DNA from 4 places in the Variovorax sp. CCNWLW235 genome. Region 3 is predicted to be linked to each of the others. Evidence: predicted binding sites of a transcription regulator. Region 3 holds the regulator's gene; each other region holds the start of a gene.
The links. The regulator LexA, encoded in region 3, represses DNA repair genes until DNA is damaged. The targets are predictions, from matches to a motif close to ACTGTATNNNNATACAGT.
Positions count from the first base shown of each region.

Region 1 (4,161 bases), on a different contig from region 3:
GCGAGCGCGGCACCGGCGCCGCCCGCACGCGCGCCCGCATTGCCGGGCCCGTGCAGCTGGCTCAGGTAGTAGAAGAAGGCGCCGCCGCCGAGGATGAGCGAGAGCAAGCCGCCCTTGACCACCGATCCGATGAAAGCGGCGCCGGCCTTGGCGCCCGTGCGCATGAGCGACGGCTGGCCTGCAGGTCCTGAAGACATGAGAGTTCCTCCTCCGAAGTTTTATATGAAGGCGGTCCTCGCGCGGGACCGGCCCGCGCCGATCATGCCATCGGCGTCATCTTCAGCATCGCCAGCACGGCGATGCGACCGGCGCCACCCGCTTCATTCGCCGCCGCTGTCGCCGTCGAAATCGCTCCGGAGCACCTTGGCCACCACCGCGCCAGAAAAGCCGCGCGCCATCAGAAAGCGCATCTGCTTGGCGCGCTCCTTCGCATCGGCGGGCGGTGCGTCGAAACGGCGGCGCCACAACGCAGTGGCGCGCTCTACTTCGGTGTCTTGCAGGCTGGCCACGGCTTCTGCGATGGCTTCGGGCGCGATGCCCTTGGCCTGCAGCTCCTGGCGCACACGCAATGCGCCCGAACGGGCGGCGCGCTGGTTCAGCACCGAGGCCACCACCCGCGGCTCGCTGATGAAGTCCTTGGCGGCCAGTTCGTCGAGCGCGCGGGCCAGCGTACCGGGCTCTTCTTCATGCCTGGCCAGCTTGCGCTCCAGCTCCGCGCGCGAATGCTCGCGCTGGCTCAGGAGCCGTAATGCGCGGCCTTTGAGGGAGGGGGCACCGAATGCCATGCCTGGTGGTCGCTTGCGCGGCCCCTGAGAGGCCGCGCCGTACCTTGCTTACTCGCCCTTGTCGGCCTTCTCGGCCTTGGCTGCCTTCGCAGGCTTCTCGGCCTTTTCGGTGGCCGGGGTGTCGGCATCGGCCGCCAGCAGCGGAATGCCCAGCGACTCGCGCACCTTGTTCTCGATTTCGCGCGACAGCTCGGGGTTCTCGCGCAGGAACTCGCGTGCGTTGTCGCGGCCCTGGCCGATCTTTTCGCCGTTGTAGGCGTACCAGGCACCCGACTTGTCGAGGATCTTGGCGTTCACGCCCATGTCGATGATTTCGCCTTCGCGGCTGATGCCTTCGCCGAACAGGATGTCGAACTCGGCCGTCTTGAACGGAGGCGACACCTTGTTCTTCACCACCTTCACCTTGGTTTCGTTGCCGATGGCCTCGTCGCCCTTCTTGATGGTGCCGATGCGGCGGATGTCCAGCCGCACCGAGGCGTAGAACTTCAGCGCATTGCCGCCGGTGGTGGTTTCGGGCGAGCCGAACATCACGCCGATCTTCATGCGGATCTGGTTGATGAAGATGACCATGCAGTTGGTCTTCTTGATGGTGGCGGTGAGCTTGCGCAGCGCCTGGCTCATCAGGCGGGCTTGCAGGCCCGGCAGCGAGTCGCCCATTTCGCCTTCGATTTCGGCCTTGGGGGTGAGCGCGGCGACCGAGTCGACCACGATCAGGTCGACGGCGCCCGAGCGCACCAGCGAATCGACGATTTCGAGCGCCTGCTCGCCGGTGTCGGGCTGGCTGATCAGCAGGTCGGACAGGTTCACGCCGAGCTTCTGGGCGTATTGCACGTCGAGCGCATGCTCGGCGTCGACGAAGGCGCAGGTGCCGGCCTGCTTTTGCATGGCGGCGATGACCTGCAGCGTGAGCGTGGTCTTGCCCGACGATTCAGGGCCGTAGATTTCGATGACGCGGCCGCGCGGCAGGCCGCCGACGCCGAGCGCGATGTCCAGGCCGAGCGAACCGGTGGAGACCACCTGGATGTCTTCGAGCGCCTCGCCTTCGCCGAGCCGCATGATCGTGCCCTTGCCGAACTGCTTTTCGATTTGCGCCAGCGCGGCTTGCAGGGCCTTGGCTTTTTCACTGTTGGCGACCGAGATGCTTGCGCCCTTGACGACTGCGTCCATGTGGAAATCTCCTTGAAAATCAACGGTTTGTGTGTGACTGCCATCCATCTGCTTTTAATTACAGGCTGGATGCTTGAACAGTAGTGTAGGGGCTCATTGGTTTCAGTAGACCCATTTTTTAGTCAGTTTGCTTTACCATTTGGGCCATGGCCGAAAATGCTTTTCCGACCGATCCCGACGCGTGGCGGCAAACCCACCTGGGCCGCCTGCTAGGCCATGCGATGCGCCGCTTCGACGAGCGCGTGCTCGAGCTCATGGCGCACGACGTCGAGGTGCCGCTGGCGCTGTCGAACCTGGCCGCCCGCGCCCAGGTGAGCGCCGCGCACATCCACATCACGCGGCACCTGGCGCGCGAAGGTTCGCGCCTGACCGAGCTGGCCGAGCGCGCCGGCATGACCAAGCAGGCGATGGGCGCGCTGGTGGACCAGTGCGAAGCCTGGGGCCTGGTCACACGCGGGCCCGACCCGCTCGATGCGCGGGCGCGGCGCGTGCTTTTCACCGCCGACGGATTGGCTTGGCTCGACGCCTTCCGCGGCGCAGTCACGCAGGCCGAGCGCGAATTCCGCGCCAGCGTCGGCAACGACGTTGCCACCGTGGTAACCATCGGTCTGGAAGCGTACACAGCGGGCTAGACTCGGCTGGGAGAGAGACAAATGTGAACGGCGCCAGCGCGCGCCTGAACCGGCCGGAGGTGGCTCATGCGGATTCTGATTGCCGAAGACGACCAGGTGCTGGCCGATGCCCTGCTGCGCAGCCTGCGCACTTCGGGCGCGGCGGTCGACCACGTGGCGAACGGTTCGCAAGCCGACACCGCGCTCATGACCCACAGCGAGTTCGACTTGCTGATCCTCGACCTCGGGCTGCCCAACCTGCACGGCATCGAGATCCTCAAGCGCCTGCGTGCGCGTGGTTCGCAGTTGCCCGTGCTGGTGCTCACCGCGGCCGACAGCGTGGAAGAACGCGTCAAGGGCCTGGACCACGGCGCCGACGACTACATGGCCAAGCCGTTCAGCCTGCAAGAGCTCGAAGCGCGCGTGCGCGCGCTCACGCGACGCGGCATGGGTGCCACCAGCAACACCATCCGGCACGGTCCGCTGGTGTACGACCAGGCCGGCCGCGTGGCCACCATCGACGGCAAGATGGTCGAGCTCTCGGCGCGCGAACTCGGCCTGCTCGAGGTGCTGCTGCAGCGCGCGGGCCGCCTGGTCAGCAAGGACCAGCTGGTGGAGCGCCTGTGCGAATGGGGCGAGGAAGTGAGCCTGAACGCGATCGAGGTCTACATCCACCGCCTGCGCAAGAAGATCGAGAAGGGGCCGGTGCGCATTGCCACGGTTCGCGGCCTCGGCTACTGCCTCGAAAAAATCCAGCAATGACACGCAGGCTTGCCCCGCGGCTTCGGAGGCCGTAAGCCTTGAAACTGTTCCAGCGCGCGCAGCGCTCCCTGTTCGGCGAGATCCTCGACTGGATGCTCACGCCGCTGCTGCTGCTGGTGCCGGTGAGCATCGGCGTCACGTGGCTGGTGGCACAGGGCATTGCCAATGCGCCCTTCGACCGCGCGCTCGAATACAACGTGCAGACGCTGGCGCGGCTGGTCACCGTGCAACAGGGCCAGACGCAGTTCGTGCTGCCGCAGCCGGCGCGCGAAATCTTGCGGGCCGACGACGCCGACCGCGTGTACTACCAGCTGCTCGACAGCCACGGCAAGCTGCTGAGCGGCGAGTCCGACGTGCCGCATCCCAACACCGACGAGCCCCCGGTCCCTGGCGTGGTCACGCTGCGCAACGGCGAAATGCGCGGCAAGCCAGTTCGCGTGGCCTCGCTCTGGCTGGCCAATGACGACGACGACTCGGCGCCCGCGCTGCTGCAGGTGGCCGAGACGCGCGAGAAGCAATCGGTGCTGGCCACCGAAATCATCAAGGGCGTGCTGCTGCCGCAATTCGCGATCCTGCCGCTCGCGGTTCTGCTGATCTGGCTGGCGCTGGTGCGCGGCATCAAGCCGCTGTCGGTGGTGGAGGCGCGCATCCGCGAGCGCCGCCCGGGCGACTTGAGCCCGCTCGACGAATCGTCGGTGCCACTCGAGGTGGTGCCGCTGGTGTCTTCGGTCAACGAGCTGCTCGACAAGCTCAATGATTCGATCCATACGCAAAAGCGCTTTCTTGCCGACGCGGCGCACCAGCTCAAGACGCCGCTTGCGGGCCTGCGCATGCAG
Region 1 is NZ_JBBCBW010000003.1:110,729-114,889, reverse strand. Features, by position in the region: gene V9L21_RS05295 (hypothetical protein) at 1-197, opposite strand, end outside; gene recX (recombination regulator RecX) at 321-785, opposite strand; gene recA (recombinase RecA) at 834-1,952, opposite strand; gene V9L21_RS05280 (MarR family winged helix-turn-helix transcriptional regulator) at 2,099-2,584, shown strand; gene V9L21_RS05275 (response regulator) at 2,651-3,325, shown strand; gene V9L21_RS05270 (sensor histidine kinase) at 3,364-4,161, shown strand, end outside.
Region 1: recA (recombinase RecA) is a predicted target of LexA. The motif match lies at 2,000-2,017, and genes of this name have one in related genera.

Region 2 (4,161 bases), on a different contig from region 3:
GGCGCGCGCCGCTTCGAGCGCTGCGCGGCTGGCTTCTGCATCGGCCGGGCCGGCGGCCTCGCGCGTGCGGCGCACCGGCGCCTTGGCGGCGGCGAGTTCTTCTGCGTAGGCAAGGCCTTCGGCGCGCGCATCGGCTTGGGTGCCCAGGCGGTCGACCAGCCCGAGCGATAACGCTTCCTTCGCACCCGCATGGCGGCCGCTGAGCATCAGCTCGAGCGCGGCCTTCACGCCGATGAGGCGCGGCGCGCGCTGCGTGCCGCCCGAACCGGGCAAGAGGCCGAGCTGCACTTCTGGCAAGCCCAGCTTGGCCGAAGGCGCGGCAATGCGGTAGTGCGCCGACAGTGCCACTTCGAGCCCGCCGCCCAGCGCCGCGCCGTGAATGGCGGCAATCACAGGCTTGCTGCAGTTCTCGATCTTCAGGCACACCTCGGGCAGCGAGGGCGGCTGCGGCGTCTTGCCGAACTCGCGGATGTCCGCACCCGCGATGAAGTTGCGGCCCGCGCCGACGATCAGCACCGCGGCGGCTGCGCTGTCGGCCTCGGCCGCCTCGATGGCGGCCACCAGGCCGCGGCGCACATCGACGCCCAGTGCGTTGACGGGCGGGTTGTCGATGGTCACCACGAACACGCCACCCGGATGCGGGGCGCGCTCGAAGCTGACGGGGTTGGAAGAAGACGCGGGAAGGCTGGAGTCGGTGGTGGCCATGTCTTGTCTCTCTTGTCTCTTGCGGGTTCCAGGGTGAACCCAGCATTCTTTGCCCGATGCGCGCCTTTGACAATTGCATAGAGGGTTGACAGACTGTCAAAGGATTTTTGACACAATCCGGTGCATGGACCTCCAATCGCTGACCTTGCTGGTGGAAATCCTCGACGCGGGCAACCTGAGCGCGGCGGCGCGCCGCCTCAAGATGAGCCGCGCCAACGTCAGCTACCACCTGAACCAGCTGGAGCGCTCGGTCGGCGCCCAACTGGTGCGGCGCACCACCCGCCGCGCCGAGCCCACCGAAATCGGCCTGCGCCTTTACCAGCACGGCGTGGCCATCCAGACCGAACTGCTGGCCGCAAAAGAATCTGTCACCACGCTGGGCCAGGGTCTGCAGGGCCGCGTGCGGCTCAGCGTGCCCAGCGGCTACGGCCAACTGGTCATGGCCGACTGGCTGATCGACTTCAAGCGCCAGTACCCCGGCATCGTGCTGGACGTGGTGTTTGAAAACCGCATCGAAGACTTGCTGCGCGACGAGGTCGACATTGCGATTCGCGTGGTGCCGGAGCCGCCGCAGAACCTGGTGGCGCGGGAGTTGGGGCCGGTGCGCTACGTGGCCTGCGCCTCGCGCGACTATGCGCAGAAGCATCCGCTGCCGGTGCAGCTGGACGAGCTGCAGGGCGCGCCGGTGGTCACCGCCGCGGTCATTGGCCGGGAGCTGCGCGTCTCGGCCTACCAGGGTGAGACCCGGCGCGAGGTGATCCTCGAGCCGACGCTGATCTCAGAAAACTTTTTATTCCTGCGCCAGGCCATCCTCGCCGGGCTCGGCATTGGCCTGGTGCCCGACTACGTGGTGCAGGACGACGTGCGCCGGGGCGAGGTGGTGACCACGCTGGACGATTGGCGCCTGAGTATTTTCGGCACGCAGATGTTCATGCTCTATATGCCCAACCGACAGCACACGCGGGCGATCCGCACCTTCATCGACTTCATTCTGGAACGGGTGCGGCCGCCCGCAGCGGACCCGGCCGATCAGTCGCAGCGGTAGGTGACTTCGGACTCCGGCGCGCGCGCCGCCGCCTTCGGATCGAGGTAGCGCAGCGGGGCGCCGAAGTTGCGGCAGTAGGCGTCGGCATCCTTCACCGAGGGCGACTTGAACACGCCGTCGCCCAGCCAGGTGACGCGGGGCGCGGGCCGCGCGGCGCATCCGGCGAGGACGAGGGCCGCGAGAGGCAGGGCAAAGAAAGCGAAGAGAGCAGGTGAGCGGCGCATCGGAAAGCGCATCGCTGCGCATGGGTGAAGGAGAGCCCGCGACTTTAGCGGCTGCAAGACCCTGGGATTTCCCCGTTCTTCAAGACACACGGTCTTCAAAACTGTATATTCATACAGTATTTTCAGTGCCCAGTTTTCCGTGGACCTCCAGCGCAAACTCGCCATCCTCGCGGACGCCGCCAAGTACGACGCCTCGTGCGCGTCAAGCGGCTCGCAGCCGCGCGACTCCATCGGCGGGCGCGGCATCGGTTCGACCGAGGGCGCGGGCATCTGCCACAGCTTTGCGCCGGACGGGCGGTGCATCTCGCTGCTGAAGGTGCTGCTCACCAACCACTGCCAGTACGACTGCCTTTACTGCGTCAACCGCGCGTCGAGCAACGTGCCGCGCGCGCGCTTTCGCGTCGACGAGGTGGTGCAGCTCACGCTCGACTTCTACCGCCGCAACTGCATCGAGGGGCTGTTCCTGTCCAGCGGCATCGTCAAGTCGCCGGACCACACGATGGAGCAGGTGGTCGAGGTGGCGCGCACGCTGCGCGAAGACCACGACTTTCGCGGCTACATCCACCTGAAGGCCATTCCCGATGCCAGCGACGAGCTCATTGCGCGCGCCGGCCGCTATGCCGACCGCCTGAGCATCAACGTCGAGATGCCGACCACCGAGGGCCTGCAGGCGCTCGCCCCGGAGAAGGACGAAAGCGCCATCCGCCGCTCCATGGCGCGGCTGCGCCTGCGCATCGACGACACGCGCGAAGAGGCGCGCCGCGTGGTGCCGATTCGCGCGCTGCCCGGCGCTGCGCCCTTGGCAGCAAAGCCGCCGCCCTTTGCGCCCGCCGGCCAGAGCACGCAGATGATCGTGGGCGCCGATGCCACCGACGACCGGCAGATCCTCGCCTCGAGCGCCACGCTCTACGGCGCCTACAAGCTCAAGCGCGTGTACTACTCCGCCTTCAGCCCCATACCCGACGCCGCCCGCGCGCTGCCGCTGGTCGCGCCGCCGCTGATGCGCGAGCACCGGCTCTACCAGGCCGACTGGCTCATGCGCTTCTACGGCTTCGGGCACCAGGAAATCGTGGCCGAGCCCGACGGCCTGCTGCGGCTCGACGTCGATCCCAAGCTGGCCTGGGCGCTCGCGCATGCCGATCGCTTTCCGGTCGACCTGAACCATGCGCCGCGCGAAATGCTGTTGCGCGTGCCGGGGCTCGGCGTCAAAGCCGTCGAGCGGCTGCTGCAGGCGCGGCGCGTGCGCCGGGTGCGCGCGGACGATCTGCGGCGGCTGCACGTGCCGGCACGCAAGGTGCTGCCGTTCGTCGTTGCAGACGGGCACCGGCCGTCGCGCGGGGCGCCCATGCCTTCGTCGGCGCCGCAGCAGCGCCCGGCGCAAGCCTCGCTGTTCTGAGCTGAGGTATTCGCCATGCATGTGCGGCTCGACGACCCGGTCGATCTCGGCGCCTTTCGCCGCCATGCGCGGCAACTGCTCGCCGCGGGCGTGCCGCCGGACCGCGTCGAATGGAACGCGTCGCAGGCCACCGGCGATGGCGCCGATCTGTTCGGCGCTGCGAGCGATGCCGATGCCGCGCCGCCGGCAGCGCTTGCCTCCGCCGCGCAGCATCAGCCTGTGCCCGCATGGTTTGTCGAGTTGTGCGGCGACGTCATCCTGCACCGCGACCCGCAGCGCCTTGCGCTCTTGTACCGTCTGCTGTGGCGCCTTTCGCACGAGCCCGCGTTGCGGCACGATCCGCTCGATGCCGACCTGATGCAGGCCCGGCAGATGGCCAAGGCCGTGCACCGCGACATCCACAAGATGCGCGCCTTCGTGCGCTTTACCCGCGTACTGGGCGACGACGGCCTGGAGCGCCACGTGGCGTGGTTCGAGCCCGAGCACCGCATCGTCGAGGCCAATGCGCCGTTCTTTGCGCGGCGCTTCGCGCAGATGCGCTGGGCCATCCTCACGCCCGAACGTTGTGTCGAATGGAACGGCCACGCGCTCGCCTTCGAGGGCGGCGCCGACCGCCGCGAGAAGCCGCCGCCCGATGCCGGCGAGCAGCTTTGGCTCACCTACTACGAACACATCTTCAACCCGGCGCGCCTCAAGCTCGCGATGATGCGGCGCGAAATGCCGCGCCGCTACTGGCACAACCTGCCCGAAGCCACGCTCATCCAGCCGCTGGCCGAGGCGGCCGCCGCGCG
Region 2 is NZ_JBBCBW010000039.1:5,069-9,229, reverse strand. Features, by position in the region: gene V9L21_RS25955 (3-hydroxyacyl-CoA dehydrogenase NAD-binding domain-containing protein) at 1-705, opposite strand, end outside; gene V9L21_RS25950 (LysR family transcriptional regulator) at 830-1,750, shown strand; gene V9L21_RS25945 (hypothetical protein) at 1,735-1,974, opposite strand; gene V9L21_RS25940 (putative DNA modification/repair radical SAM protein) at 2,114-3,370, shown strand; gene V9L21_RS25935 (UdgX family uracil-DNA binding protein) at 3,386-4,161, shown strand, end outside.
Region 2: V9L21_RS25940 (putative DNA modification/repair radical SAM protein) is a predicted target of LexA. The motif match lies at 2,075-2,092, and genes of this name have one in related genera.

Region 3 (4,161 bases):
CCCGCGCTGCTCCGGCGGCACCAGCATGCCCGCGCAGGCCGCGGCCTGCGGCGTGAAGATGGCAGGCGCTACCACCGTTAGCATGCGCACCGGCAGCAGGGCGCCGAAACTCGGCATCAAAGCCGCAACGACGTGCCCGGCGGCATACCAGACGAGGGTGAGGGCGAGCAGCTGGCGTCTGTCCCAGCCCGCGACCACCGCCGCCAGCAACGGTGCGCCAAGACACATCACCACTGCGGCAACCGTGATCAGCTGGCCCGCGGTAGCAACGGTAACCGCCAGCGACGTGCTGATTTCATTGAGCGTGCCGGGCACCACCATCACGCCCGTGCCGATCACGAAATTGCCGGCCAGCAGCGCCCAGAGCGCGCCCCGGGGCGCAGGCCGGCTCACTGAAGGACCTTCGCCTTCGGCTGCGGTATTCGCCTTGGGGCGGCCCGGCGGCTCATGAAATCACCGGCGAACCTGCAGCGCGCCGGGATTCACGATGTTGGTGGGGTTGCCCTTGATGAAGCTCACCACGTTGTCGAAGGCCTGCCCGAAATAGCTCTCGTAGCTGTCTTGCTCCACGTAGCCGATATGCGGCGTGCAGATGCAGTTTTCGAGGCGCAGGAGCGCGTGCCCCTGCAGCGGCGGCTCGCTCTCGAACACGTCGACCGCCGCCAGCCCCGGCCGGCCGCGGTTGAGCGCCGCCAGCAGGGCGTCGGGCTCGACCAGCTCCGCGCGCGAGGTGTTGACGAAAAGCGCTGTCGGCTTCATGCGCGAAAGGTCTTCGAGCGTGACCAAGCCCATGGTTTCTTCGTTGAGCCGCAGGTGCACCGACAGCACATCGGCGGCGGCAAAGAACTCGTGACGGTTCTGCGCCACCTGGAAGCCGTCGGACCGGGCCTTGGCGCAGCTTGCCTCGCGGCCCCAGATGACGACTTGCATGCCGAAGGCTTGGCCGTAGCGCGCAACCAACTGGCCGATGCGGCCGTAGCCCCAGATGCAGAGCGTCTTGCCCTTGAGCACCGAGCCCAACCCGAAGTTGGGCGGCATCGAAGCCGATTTGAGCCCCGATTGCTGCCACGCGCCGTGCTTGAGGTTGCTGATGTACTGCGGCAAGCGCCGCATGGCCGCCATGATCAGCGCCCAGGTGAGTTCGGCGGGCGCCTGGGGGGAGCCGGTGCCCTCGGCCACGGCCACACCCCGTTCGGTACACGCTGTGACGTCGATATGGTTGCCCACCCGCCCTGTCTGCGAAATGAGCTTGAGCTTGGGCAGCTTTTCGATCAGCTGGCGCGAGATATGGGTGCGCTCGCGGATCAGCACGATCACGTCGGCGTCTTTCAGGCGGATTGACAGTTGACCAATGCCCTTGACCGTGTTGGTGTAGACCTTGGCCGCGTACGCGTCCAGCTTGGTGGCGCAGCGCAGCTTGCGCACGGCGTCCTGGTAATCGTCGAGGATCACAATGTTCATGGCGTGCCATTGTGCCTCGCAGCATTGGCATGACGCGCGTGTGAACGTTTGGATACCCGCCCCGGGCAATGGTCACCGGGGGTTGCATGGCCTCAATGCAGGCGTGTGGAGGCTGGCGCGGTGTTCACGGTTTCCATGGCCTCCAGTGCCGCCAGGCGGTCGAGTTCGGCGCAAACGTCGGCCATGCGGCCGGAAATCACCATGCGGTTGGTGCTGCGCTTTTCGCCTTGCAGGCCGTCCACCACGCGAATAACGCGCAGGGGCCGTACAGGTGCGGGTGCTGCCGCATCAGAGGCGGCCGGACCATGAGCCCGGGCCGTGCACGACGGCCGGACTGCGACGTAGCGCAAGCCTGCGGAAGCACTGCCGCTGTCGCGACGGTGCGGGCGGCGCGCCGGCAGCAGCCGGCTTGCGAGCGATTGCAGCGGCATCCACAAATCAACGATGGCGAGGAGGGCGATTCCCATGTGAACTCCAAAAAAGTCTGAGGTTGAACACAGGCAGGATTTCTTTGATCGGGCGCAACAGGGTGATGGCGACTTAGCGCCATACGCCCGCCACCTGTTGCGACCGGATGGGGTGCTGCTCTAGGCAGGGCGCGGGGCCTACATCAGCATGGTGTTGCGAATGAGACCGACCGCCAGGCCTTCGATTTCGAACGGCTCGCCCGGCTGGACCACGATGGTCGGGTAGTCGGGGTTTTCGGCGTGCAGCTCGATGACCTGCTTGTTGCGCTTCAGGCGCTTGACCGTGACTTCGTCGCCGAGGCGGGCCACCACGATCTGGCCGTTGCGGGCTTCCTTGGTGGCTTGCACCGCCAGCAGGTCGCCGTCCATGATGCCGGCGTCGCGCATGGACATGCCGCGCACCTTCAGCAGGTAGTCGGGCTGGCGCTGGAACAACGTGTTCTCGACGTAGTAGGTCTGGTCGACGTGTTCTTGCGCGAGGATGGGCGACCCCGCCGCAACACGGCCGATGAGAGGCAGTGCCAGCTGCGCCATGCCGGGCAGCGAGAGAGAGAACTGGTTGCCTTCGCGATGGCGCGACTCGTTGAGCGACCGCAGCGCGTCGCCCTTGAGCCGGATGCCGCGCGAGGTGCCGCTGACGAGTTCGATCACACCCTTGCGGGCCAGCGCCTGCAGGTGCTCTTCAGCGGCGTTGGCCGACTTGAAGCCCAGCTCATTGGCGATTTCTGCCCGCGTGGGCGGAGCGCCGGTGCGTGCGATGGCGCTCTGGATCAAGTCCAGGATTTGCTGCTGGCGGGCGGTAAGCTTCACGGCGAACTGCATATGTTGTTCCTTGCGGCACTGGCTAGATATCCAGTACCTGTATTTTTAACCAGTTTTTAAAAGTTGGCAAGCCATGGTTAATTCGCTCTCGCCGAGCCTGCGGCGCATTGTGGTTCTGGGAACCGGCGGCACCATTGCCGGCCGTGCCGCCAGCGGCGGCGACAACATCGGCTACACGGCCGGCCAGGTGGGTGTGGCAGACCTGCTCGGCGGCATCGAAGCACCCGAAGGCCTGGCGCTTGCGGCCGAGCAGGTGGCGCAGCTCGACAGCAAGGACATGGAGCCCGGTGTCTGGCTGCAGCTCGCCCGACGTTGCGCTTTCTGGCTGGCAGAGGCTGATGTGGCCGGCGTGGTGATCACGCACGGCACCGACACCCTCGAGGAAACCGCCTTCTTTCTTCAGGCCGTGCTTGCGCCCGGCAAGCCCGTGGTGCTGACCTGCGCCATGCGTCCGGCCAGCTCGCTCTCGCCCGACGGCCCGCAGAACGTGCGCGACGCCATCGCGGTCGCGGCCACGCCGGCGTCGCGGGGCGTGACGGTGGTCTGCGCAGGCGCGATCCACAGCGCCTTCGATGTCCAGAAGGTGCACACCTACCGGCAGGATGCGTTTGCTTCGGGCGATGCCGGTCCGGTCGGCTATGTGGAAGAGGGGGCGGTTCGGCGTTTGCGGGACTGGCCTGAATCACCGACAGGCAGGAGTTCAAAAATTCTCGAAACAGGCGAGGGCGCGCCGATGCAATGGCCGAGGGTCGAAATTCTCACCAGCCACGCCGGTGCGACCGGCACTATCGTCGACTTGCTGCTTCAGGAGCGCGCGGCGGGCATCGCCGAGCCGGTGCGCGGCCTGGTTCTGGCCGCGACAGGCAACGGCACGGTGCACCATGCGTTGGAAGCTGCCGCGCTTCGTGCGCAGGACGCGGGGATTGCCGTGCTGCGCGCCACGCGTTGCGCGAGCGGGCGCATTCTTCCGAGGCCCGATGACAAGCTGCGCGATGCCGGTGCCCTGACGCCGGTCAAGGCGCGGATCGCGTTGATGCTGGAACTGATCGGAACAACCGCCTGAGGGGCCGCGGGCACAAGCGGGCAGGCGCGCAAGCTGCCAAGGCAGCCCGCCGGCCTGCTGAACTTCAGTTGCTCAGTGCGGCCAGTGCGCGCTGGGTGATCTCTTCGACCGTGCCGACGCCCTTGATGGCGCGGTATTTAGGCGCCGAGGCCGGATCGGCCTTGGCCCAGGCCGAGTAGTAGTCGACCAGCGGACGCGTCTGCTGGCTGTACACCTCGAGCCGCTTGCGCACGGTTTCCTCCTCGTCGTCCTTGCGCTGGATCAGTTCTTCGCCGGTGATGTCGTCCTTGCCCTCGACCTTCGGCGGATTGAACTTCACGTGATAGATGCGGCCCGATGCGGGGTGCG
Region 3 is NZ_JBBCBW010000008.1:5,408-9,568, reverse strand. Features, by position in the region: gene V9L21_RS11405 (MFS transporter) at 1-393, opposite strand, end outside; gene V9L21_RS11400 (D-2-hydroxyacid dehydrogenase family protein) at 454-1,461, opposite strand; gene V9L21_RS11395 (hypothetical protein) at 1,554-1,928, opposite strand; gene lexA (transcriptional repressor LexA) at 2,067-2,750, opposite strand; gene V9L21_RS11385 (asparaginase) at 2,824-3,813, shown strand; gene adk (adenylate kinase) at 3,878-4,161, opposite strand, start outside.

Region 4 (4,161 bases), on a different contig from region 3:
CGGGCAGGCCGGTGCGGGTGTAGTCGGCCTCGATGTGCGCCATGCGATCGGCCACGCCGGCACGGGCGTCGAGCCGGGCGGCGATGCTGTTCTGCACGGCCACGTTGGTAACGGTGACGGCATACAGAGACGGGTCTTCGCTCACCAGCGTACGCGCGGTGGCACCGGCGCCGCAGCCCAGGTCGATCACGCAGCGCCGGGGTCGTGCCGCCTCCTGATTCGAATTGGCAGCATCGGGCTCATCGAGCTCCAATGCGCGGCCGACCGCTCGGTTCATCTCCACGAGCATGCCTTCGCGCCGCAGCGGATTGAGCCCGAGCCGCCAGAAGCCGAAGTGCATGTTGTAGCTGGGGCTCCATGCGCGGTAGTCGTCGGCCACTTCGGTGAAGTAGTCCTGCGTGTCCGCGCGTGTGATGGCCGGGTTGGACAGCGGAGCTTCAGGTGTCTGCGCCGCGCGGAAATCGGGCTGGAAAACATTGGGCACGAAGAGCTCCTTTTTCTTTTCAGATTCGGCAATTGCCGCCCGCACATGAGGCCGACGAGCGCGCGGCCTTTCCGGCGACCAGCGTGACCAGCCAGCGCGGCAACCGGTAGCGGTTGCGCGCAAGCACCGCATAGGCGCGGTCGGCCAGCGGCGCGACGAGCGGCAGGTCGAGCAGGAAGCTGCCGCTCGGCAGCCCGACGGCGTCGCGGCAAGCTCGGATGGCCGGGACACCCGCGAACACCTGCCCAGCGGCATCGACCGCGTGGATTGCCGTCATCAGCGCCTCGCGCGGCGCAGGCCCGGCATTGAAGCCTGGCGGCGAACAATCGACCAGTTGCAGGTGCCCGGCGGCGTCACGCGCTTTCATGCCGTTCATCTCTGCCGTGCAAAGGGCGCATGTGGCGTCGTAGTAGACGGTGAGAGGGTAGGTGACAGCAGGGTGCATGGTTTTTGTTTCGTTATTTCTGTCAAAACAGAAATGAATGGGCAAAAAAAGAGAAGCTCAGATCATTGGCAGGCTGGCGTGATGGGCATCCGGGTCGTCGTCGTTCTTCTTCGGTGCCGCGGGCGCTGCCAGAGGTGCATCGCCGCGAACGAACTTCTGCACGCTGGCCCCCAAGGTCAGCACCTTGTCTAGCGTGCCGGGCGAGAGCCGCAGCATTTCGTCGGCCCAGGTGGCGAGCTTGCTCATCAGGTCCATGGTGGAGCGGATGCGGTCTTGCGCATCGGCGGGCTCCTTCTGGAAGTCGGGGCTCGAGACGATTTCGCGCAACACACGGATGGTGGGATCGAACTCGCGTTCCTTGCGCTCGCGCACTACGGTACGAAACAGCTCCCACACGTCGACGCTGGTTTCGAAGTAGTCGCGGCGGTCGCCGAGGATGTGCGTTACGCGCACCAGGTTCCACGCCTGGAGTTCTTTCAGGCTGTTGCTCACGTTGGAACGGGCCACGCCGAGGGTGTCGGAGAGCTCTTCGGCATGCATGGGCTTGCCATGGGCGAACAGCAGCGCATGAATTTGCGAAACCGTGCGGTTGACACCCCACATGGAGCCCATTTCGCCCCAGTGGAGGACGAACTTGCGTTGGATGTCGGTGAGTTCCATGTTTCGAAGTCTAGGATTTTAGAAATTTCTGTCAATAGAGAAATAAAGATTCGTTTGCGCAAGCCGCCTGATTGGAATACTGTACAAATAAACAGTATTTGACTTGAGAAAAGGAACTGCCATGCCGGCTGCCCGCATTCCCATTCACGCCATCAAGGGCCGCGGCGCGGCCACGCACCTGGCACACCGCTTTTCACGCGACGAGCGCAACGCCTTCGACGACGGCTGGGGCACGCTCGAAGAAGGCGCCGCCGAAGCGGAAGACCTGCCTGCGCTGGCGACCGAGGTGCGCTTCGAAGACGTGAAGTCGGTGCTCAACGAAAACGAGTCGCCCGACGTGTCGTTCGACCGTTCCCTCAACCCGTATCGCGGCTGCGAGCACGGCTGCATCTATTGCTTTGCGCGGCCCACCCACAGCTACCTCAATCTCTCGCCGGGGCTCGACTTCGAAACCAAGCTCATTGCCAAGCGCAACATCGTCGAGGTGCTGCGCGCCGAGCTCGGCCGCAAGGGCTACCGGCCCAGCCACATCGCAATCGGCACCGCCACCGATTGCTACCAGCCCATCGAGCGCGAGCTGCGGCTCACCCGTTCGATCATCGAGCTGCTGCAAGAAACACGGCACCCCTTTGCGCTGGTCACCAAGTCGAGCGCGGTCGAGCGCGACCTCGACCTGATCGCGCCCATGGCCGCCCAGCAATTGGCCGCGGTGTACGTGACAGTGACCACGCTCGACGGCGAACTGGCCCGCAAGCTCGAGCCGCGCGCGGCCGCGCCGCATCGGCGACTGCGCACCATTCGCACCCTGGCCGAGGCGGGCGTGCCGGTGGGCGTGAGCGTGGCGCCGCAGATTCCGTTCGTCAACGAAGACATGGAGCAGGTGCTCGAAGCGGCCTGGGAGGCCGGTGCGCGCAGCGCCTTCTACACGGTGATACGGTTGCCGTGGGAGGTGGCGCCGCTCTTCAAGGAATGGCTGGCGCTGCACTACCCACAGCGCGCCGACCGCATCATGGCGCGCATCCACGAAATGCGCGGCGGCAAGGACTACGACGCCGACTTTGCGACGCGCATGAAGGGCACCGGCCTCTGGGCCGACCTGATCCGCCAGCGCTTCGAGAAGGCGGCAAACCGCATCGGCTTCAACCGGGAGCGCATTCCGCTCGACCTGGGCGCCTTTCGGCCGCCCGGTGCGGCGGGGCAGGGCAGTCTTTTCTGAGGGCTGTTCCCGTGCGGCCTGCAGCCGGGCATCGCATCAAATCCGCTTCAAAATAAGCGGTAGATTCAACCCACCGGCGGCAGCGGCCGTCCGGCCTTGGCTGCAAAGGTACGCATGAACGGGATATGGATGGTGGTGATGGGAGTTTCAGGCTGCGGCAAATCGAGCCTGGGGGCGGCGCTTGCCACCGCCTTTGCGCTGCCGCTGATCGAAGGGGACGACCACCACCCTGCGTCGAACGTCGAAAAAATGCGCCAGGGCATCCCCTTGACCGATGCCGACCGCGCCGGCTGGCTTGCCACGCTGGGTCGCGCGCTTGCCGACAAGCCCCAGGGTGCGGTGCTGACATGTTCGGCGCTCAAACGCGCCTACCGCGAGCAGTTGCGTGCGGCCGTGCCGGACCTGCGGTTCGTGTTCATGTCCATCGAACGCGACGAGGCCGAGCGGCGCGTGGCCGCGCGTGCGGGTGCGGGCGAGCACATGTTTCCGGCCAGCCTGGTGGCCAACCAGTTCGCGACGCTCGAATCGCCGGTGGGCGAGGCCGGCGTGGTGGCAGTCGATGCCACCGCGCCGCTGCCGGAACTGGTCGCGCAGGTCAAACGTGAAATCCCGGAAGCTGCGCGCCGCTAGAGCGCAAGCACCGGGCTGTCTGCGCCGGCCCTTAGATCACTTCAGGCCAGTTGGTATGGAAGAACTCGCCCGCGGGCTTGTCGACCCGCTCATACGTGTGCGCGCCGAAGAAGTCGCGCTGCGCCTGCAGCAGGTTTGCCGATAGCCGCTCGGTGCGGTAGCTGTCGTAGTAGGCGAGCGATGCGCTGAACGCCGGCACCGGAATGCCGTTGCTCACCGCCAGCGCCACCACTTCGCGCCAGTTCTGCTGTGTGCGGTTGAGCAGGTCCTTGAAGAACGGGTCGAGCATCAGGTTGCCCAGCGCGGGATCGGTGCGGTAGGCATCGGTGATGCGGTTCAGGAAGCGCGCGCGAATGATGCAGCCGCCGCGCCATATCGCAGCGATGCGGCCGAGGTCGAGCTTCCACTCCTTCTTTTCGCCCATGGTCTTGACGAGGTCGAAGCCTTGCGTATAGCTGATGACCTTCGAGGCATAGAGCGCATCGTGCACCTTGGCCACCAGCGCCTTCTTCCCCATCGAAAGCTCGGCCTTCGGCCCCTGCAGCAGCTTGCTTGCGGCCACGCGCTGCTTCTTTTGCGACGACAGCACCCGCGCTTCGACAGCCGCGTTGATGGTGCTGATGACCACCGCGTTTTCGGCCGCGTTGATGAGCGTCCACTGGCCGGTGCCCTTCTGGCCTGCCTTGTCGAGAATGACATCGACGATCGGCTTGCCGGTTTCCGGGT
Region 4 is NZ_JBBCBW010000027.1:9,773-13,933, forward strand. Features, by position in the region: gene V9L21_RS22925 (SAM-dependent methyltransferase) at 1-484, opposite strand, end outside; gene V9L21_RS22930 (thiol-disulfide oxidoreductase DCC family protein) at 504-929, opposite strand; gene V9L21_RS22935 (GbsR/MarR family transcriptional regulator) at 987-1,589, opposite strand; gene V9L21_RS22940 (PA0069 family radical SAM protein) at 1,711-2,805, shown strand; gene V9L21_RS22945 (gluconokinase) at 2,920-3,435, shown strand; gene gnd (decarboxylating NADP(+)-dependent phosphogluconate dehydrogenase) at 3,467-4,161, opposite strand, start outside.
Region 4: V9L21_RS22940 (PA0069 family radical SAM protein) is a predicted target of LexA. The motif match lies at 1,668-1,685, and genes of this name have one in related genera.